2 linked regions of the Herbiconiux aconitum genome follow. Each later gene encodes a partner of the first gene's protein in a complex. Links are inferred from orthologs where the notes say so. Each region holds a gene or a part of one and is shown on either strand. Other genes may lie near its edges.

What was found.
Region 2: rplL (region 1) and N1027_RS14880 share a complex: the UniProt entries of both Escherichia coli proteins name them as parts of the 50S ribosomal subunit. The link is inferred for Herbiconiux aconitum from one-to-one orthologs.

The regions. Positions count from the first base shown.
Region 1 is NZ_JANLCM010000001.1:409,756-412,700, forward strand. What follows is about bases 26-2,899. They hold rplL (50S ribosomal protein L7/L12), read right to left. Parts: upstream 1,718-2,899; coding sequence 1,334-1,717; downstream 26-1,333. Other genes in these bases: N1027_RS01825 (LacI family DNA-binding transcriptional regulator), read left to right, coding at 26-309; N1027_RS01830 (DUF952 domain-containing protein), read right to left, coding at 266-655; N1027_RS01835 (TetR/AcrR family transcriptional regulator), read left to right, coding at 715-1,281; rplJ (50S ribosomal protein L10), read right to left, coding at 1,766-2,281; N1027_RS01850 (hypothetical protein), read right to left, coding at 2,586-2,807. In the rest of the region: more of N1027_RS01825, read left to right, coding at 1-25; more of N1027_RS01855, read right to left, coding at 2,900-2,945. UniProt on the Escherichia coli protein: The binding site for several of the GTPase factors involved in protein synthesis (IF-2, EF-Tu, EF-G and RF3). Is thus essential for accurate translation.
Region 2 is NZ_JANLCM010000002.1:706,500-709,548, reverse strand. The notes cover bases 1-2,978. They hold N1027_RS14880 (type B 50S ribosomal protein L31), read left to right. Parts: upstream 1-1,348; coding sequence 1,349-1,609; downstream 1,610-2,978. Other genes in these bases: N1027_RS14875 (exonuclease domain-containing protein), read right to left, coding at 2,035-2,978; N1027_RS14885 (ABC transporter ATP-binding protein), read left to right, coding at 459-1,241; glgA (glycogen synthase), read left to right, coding at 1-170. Outside these bases: more of N1027_RS14875, read right to left, coding at 2,979-3,049.

The DNA of each region.
Region 1 (2,945 bases):
CGACGCCCCACGGCGATCTTCGCCGCGGCCGACGAGGTGGCGATCGGGGTCATCCTCGCGGCGCGCGAGCTCGGCATCTCCGTGCCCGACGATCTCTCGGTGATCGGCATCGACAACCACCCCCTGGCCGAGATGTTCGGGCTCACCTCGATCGAGCAGCGGCCCGATCTGCAGGGCGAACAGGTGGTCGACTGGGTGATCCGCCAGCTCGAGGAGCCCGGCTGGACGCCCCCGAAGCGTCACACGGTGCTGCCGGCCACCCTCATCATGCGCTCGTCGACGGCGCGTCCCCGCCCGCGAATCGGCTGAGGTCGGGCACCACGAAGTCGCCGGCGGCGCGGTCGATCGGCAGTTCGGCCACGACAGCGGGGCCGTCGGTGGGAATGGGCCCGTGGATGTGCGGAAAGCCGGGGGTCTCCTCGGTGACCTGCAGACCGGCGGCGGCCAGCGCATCCGTGTCGAGCACGACGAGCAGCAGCGAGAAGCGGATGTCGGCGTAGAACTCATCGAGCACCCCGCGCACGCCGTCGAGGGCGACCGCGTGCACGAACCCCGCCTCGTCGAGGCTCACACCGCGCGTGGAGACCTCGTACTCCCCCAGGTTGCGTGCCGATTCCCAGTCGTCGACGATGGCGACGTGTGCGATCAGGGCCATGCGAGCCTCCTTTAATGACACTAGATAGTATCATTTACCCTGAACAGCGGGGAGGCCGGATGGCGAAGCGCGGCAGACCGACCGCCTACGAGCGCGCAGTGCGGCGGGAACGCATCCTCGACGCCGCCGTCGCAACCTTCGCGGGGCGCGGCTTCGGCGCCGCCAGCCTCGACGAGATCGCGGCCGCCGCCGGAGTCACGAAGCGCACCCTCTACACCGACGTGGGCGACAAGGCGGCGTTGTTCGCTGCGGCCGTCGAGCGAGAGCACGACCACATCCGAGCGGTGGCGACGGATGCCGGCTCCCTGATCGACGTGGCGACCGAGATGGTCATGGTGCTGCACTCCGACTCCGCGGTCGCCCTGCACCGGTCGGTGATCGCCGAGGCGCGGCGCTTCCCCGATCTGGCGCAGACCTTCTATGCCAGCGGACCACTGCACTCGATCGACCTCTTGGCAAGCTACCTACCGCCCGGCGGCGACACGCCCACCCGTGCGGCGGCTCTCTACTCCGTGCTGCTCGGCGAGCCCCACCGCCGCCGCCTGCTCGACCTCACCCCGGCCCCCACCCGCTCCGAGGCGGCCGCCCACGCATCCGCCTCCCTGGCGCTCCTCGCGAGGAGTTAACGACGGATGCCCCAAGCCAGTGGCCCGGGGCATCCGTTGGAAGGAGAGAAGACTACTTCAGGGTGACGGTGGCGCCAGCCTCTTCGAGCTGAGCCTTGGCCTTGTCAGCGGCCTCCTTGGTCGCGCCTTCGAGCACGGCCTTGGGGGCGCCGTCAACGAGAGCCTTCGCCTCACCGAGGCCGAGGCTGGTGAGTGCGCGCACCTCCTTGATGACCTGGATCTTCTTCTCGCCGGCCGACTCGAGGATGACGTCGAAAGCGGTCTGCTCCTCGACCTCCTCGGCAGCGGCGGCCGGGCCGGCAACGCCGGCGACGGCGACGGGGGCAGCCGCGGTGACCTCGAAGGTCTCCTCGAATGCCTTGACGAACTCGCTCAGCTCGATGAGCGTGAGCTCCTTGAATGCGTCAAGCAGTTCCTCGGTGGAAAGCTTTGCCATGATGTTCTCCTTGTTTGGTAGTTAGTTCAACCGCTCACGAGCCTGCGCTCAGGAAGCGGACTCCTGCTTCTCACGCAGCGCATCGACCGTGCGAACGGCCTTCGACAGCGGGGCGTTGAAGAGATATGCGGCACCGAACAGCGAAGCCTTGAAGGCACCGGCGAGCTTCGCCAGCAGAACTTCACGGGATTCGAGGTCGGCGAGCTTGGTGACCTCGGCGGCGGTCAGAGGGTTACCGTCGAAGTAACCGCCCTTCACGACCAGCAGAGGGTTTGCCTTGGCAAAGTCACGCAGCGACTTGGCGACGGCCACGGGGTCTCCGTGAACGAACGCGATCGCGGACGGACCGGCGAGCTCGTCGTCGAACGACGAGATGCCGGCGTTGTTCGCCGCGATCTTGGTCAGCGTGTTCTTTACCACGGCGTATGACGCGTGCTCACGGATGGAGCCGCGCAGCTGCTTGAGCTGTGCGACCGTGAGACCGCGATACTCGGTCAGCAGAACGGCGGTCGAGCTCTGGAAAAGTTCCGTGAGCTCGGCTACCGAGGCTTCCTTGTTCGCCATGGCGCTCCTAGTAGTAGTCAGTTTCAGCCGGGACGACTGCTGTACGGAGGCTCACAAGCTGTTCAGACAAACAGAAAAGCTCCGGCACAGGGCCGGAGCGAGGAGAAGCAGGAGACCTGCTCGAACTAACTACGTGCACCTGCGCGGGTCTTCGTTCTCACGAGACTTCGATCGATGGTTGCTTTCGCGCACATCGATGACCAGCGGTCTTTGGCTTCGTACAGAGTAAGCGACCCGCGCATCCAGTGCAAATCGGATGCGCGGGTCGCTGTGATCAGCGTTTCCTGATCAGCGTTTCTTGCCTCTATTCGTCTCCGGCGATCCACCGCGCCATGCGGGCGAGGTCGTGGTCGTCGGATTCGATGCCCGCGTCGGCGAAGCGCTCCCGCAGGAGGTCGACGAGCTCGGGCTCGGAGGCATCCCCGGCGTCGGCTTTCACCTGCGCCATGATGCCCTCGGCCTTCTCGACGACGGACGCGTCGTCGCTGCCGACCATGATGGGTTCGCTCTGCTCGTCATCGGGCATGAGGGTCAGACTTTCCGGTTGCCCGAGACGGCTCGCACGATGAAGACGATCACCGCGAAGACCAGGAGGATCAGACCGATCCAGAGCAGGAAGTTCAGGGTCTGCACGAAGCCTCCCGTGAACAAGAGGATCACGGCT
Region 2 (3,049 bases), on another replicon or contig:
ACCCCGACCGTTTCGTGACCGACCTGGCGCGCGCGCTGACAGAGGTCGTCACCGATCCGGTGCGTGCGGCACGGATGGGCGAGGCCGGACGCGCCCGAGCCGAGGCCGAGTTCAGCTGGTCGTCGATCGCGGCCCAGACGGCGGGGATCTACCGGTCGCTCGTGGGGTGAGCCCGTAGCCGGCGGGAGCCAGCCAGGCGACTGAGGGTCGGCGGAAGCAAGCCAGGAGCCTGATAGGGGAGCACGATATTGCGGGCTGCGGGCCTTTTTCGACGACCCAGGGTGAGCGCGCGGCCGCGTCAGCGACCGCACGCGAACATGTCGCCTCGCGCCGCAGAAGCGGCGGCGCGAGCAATGAGCGACGCGCCAGCCGCAGGCCGGCGCATCGTGGGAAGTGGCGATGTGGTACCCAAGCACCGTTCGTCAAATACACCTGACGCCGCCCGATAAACTTCTTTCATGCCCAACGTGCTCGACCTGCAGAACGTCTCTGTCATCCGTGATGGAAATCAGATCCTCACCGACGTGAACTGGACGGTCGACGGCGACCAGCGATGGGTGGTGCTGGGGCCGAACGGCGCCGGCAAGACGACGTTGCTGCAGATCGCCGCGGCGATGAACCATCCTTCGGGCGGCACCGTGCATGTGCTCGACGGCAAGCTCGGCGAGGTCGACCTGTTCGAGCTGCGCCCGCGTGTCGGCTTCGCGTCGAGCGCGATGGCCCGCCGCTTCCCGGGCAACGAGACGGTGCTGAACGTGGTTCTCACAGCCGCCTACTCCGTCACCGGCCGGTGGAACGAGGCCTACGAAGACATCGACCTGCGCCGGGCGCAACGGGTGCTGGGCGAGTGGAAGCTCGACCATCTCTCGGAGCGGCTCTTCGGTTCGCTCAGTGACGGCGAGCAGAAGCGCGTGCAGATCGCCCGCTCGGTGATGACCGACCCCGAGCTGCTGCTGCTCGACGAGCCGGCCGCGTCGCTCGACCTCGGCGCTCGCGAGGAGCTGCTGCAGCTGCTCGGCGGCTACGCCTCGGCACCTGAGGCGCCCGCGATCGTGATGGTGACCCACCACGTCGAGGAGATCCCGCGCGGGTTCACCCACGCGCTGCTCCTGAACCAGGGCGGGATCGTCGCGAGCGGCCCGATCGGCGAGGTGCTCACCTCCGAGAACCTCGAGACGACCTTCGGGCTTCCGATCACGCTGAACGAAGAAGACGGCCGCTACACGGCACGCGCATCCTGACGCTCATCCGGAATCAGATCTGCTAAACTGTCTAGCTGGCCCGTGTGGCCCACGATTTCATCCCCGCTGTGCTCAAAAATCACCACTGTGTAAACAAGGACTCCACTATGAAGACTGACACCCACCCGAAGTACGAAGCTGTGGTCTTCCGAGACCTCGCGTCCGGCGCCACCTTCCTCACCCGTTCGACCGTGTCGTCGTCGAAGACGATCGAGTGGGAAGACGGCAACACCTACCCGGTGATCGACGTCGAGATCTCGTCGGAGTCGCACCCGTTCTACACGGGCAAGCAGCGCATCCTCGACTCGGCCGGTCGCGTCGAGAAGTTCAACAGCCGCTACAAGGGCTTCGGCGGCGCGAGCAAGTAAGCTCCGTCTCCACAAACGCACGGGAACCCCGTCGACTCCGGTCGGCGGGGTTCTTGCTATTCCTGCGCCTCCCGCGATGCGCGGCCTGCGGTCGCGCGTCGCTCACTGCTCGCGCCGCCGCTACTGCGGCGCGAGGCGACATGTTCGCGTGAGGTCGCTGACGCGGCCTCGCGCTCACCCTAGGTCGTCGAGCGCGGCCCGCGGCCTGCGATCGCGATGGGAGCCGGCGGCGGCTGGCACCTCGATCAGGAGGTGCGGATGCTCGTGGTCGACTCGCGCAGGTTCGCCCAGGTGCGAATCGACGGAGTTCTTCGCGACACGCGGAGTGTGCCTCCGTCGCTTCGGGTTCTCGGGGCGAAACTCCGTCGTTTGGGTGAGGGTGGGGGCGGCTGGGGCCGACCGAGCGGGTAGGGGCGGACGGCGGGTCAGGCAGGGCGCGGGGACTCGGGCCATCCGCGACGGGACGTGAACGTGGGGTCGCGGGTGCGGCGCATGTAGTCCTCGAAGGAGTCGGACTGGGCGTCATGCCAAGCTGCCTGCGCCGCGTGCAGTTGCTCGAGCGTCAGGTCGAGGTCGACCGCATACTTCGAGGCCAGAGCCTGGGCCACGCGCCCCGCCGCGATGGCGTCGGCACCGGCGTCGTGGGCATCCGTGAGTGCCACGCCGTAGAACGCGGCGGACACCTCGAGCGTGCGCTTGCCCCTCCGGTAACGATCGATCTGCTTGTCGATCACCAGCGGATCGACCACCGCAGGAGGCGTGTCGAGCGGCTCACTGCCGTGTCGTGACGCTTCGCGATTGAGCAGCGTGAGGTCGTAGGGAGCGTTGTAGACGACGAGCGCATAGCCCTCGTCGAAGACTCGGCGGAGCTCGGCCACGATCTCCGCCACCACCTCGGCCGCCGGGCGACCCGCCGCTCGCGCGTGCTCGGTGCTGACGCCGTGCACCGCGGTGGCCTGCTCGGGAATCGGAACACCCGGATCGGCCAACCAGTCACGACGGCTCACCACCTGGCCCGCGGCATCCAGCAGGCTGATGTTCGCGGTCACCACGCGGCTGGTCTCGACGTCGATGCCTGTGGTCTCGAGGTCGAAGACGGCCAATCGATCGGCCCAGGCCGGCCGGGGCAGAAGCGGAAGGGTGATCTCGGTGTCGACGACGTACTCGGGTTCGGGTGCAGCCTGCACCACCTCCTCGAGGTCGTCGAGCACGGCTGCCCGACCCGTCTCGAGCACCGCCGCAGCATCGACCTCGATCACGGTCGTGTCGTCGCGGTCGAGCGTCGTGGTGTCTTCCCGCTCCAGCACCACGATCGAACCGACGTGCACCTCGCCGTTCACAGCGGCGAGCGGCACCGGCGTCGCAGGTGCTGCGACGGGTGCCGGCGCAACAGGTTGCGCTTCGGGCGCCGCCCCCGCATCCAGCCTCTCGTCGTCGAAG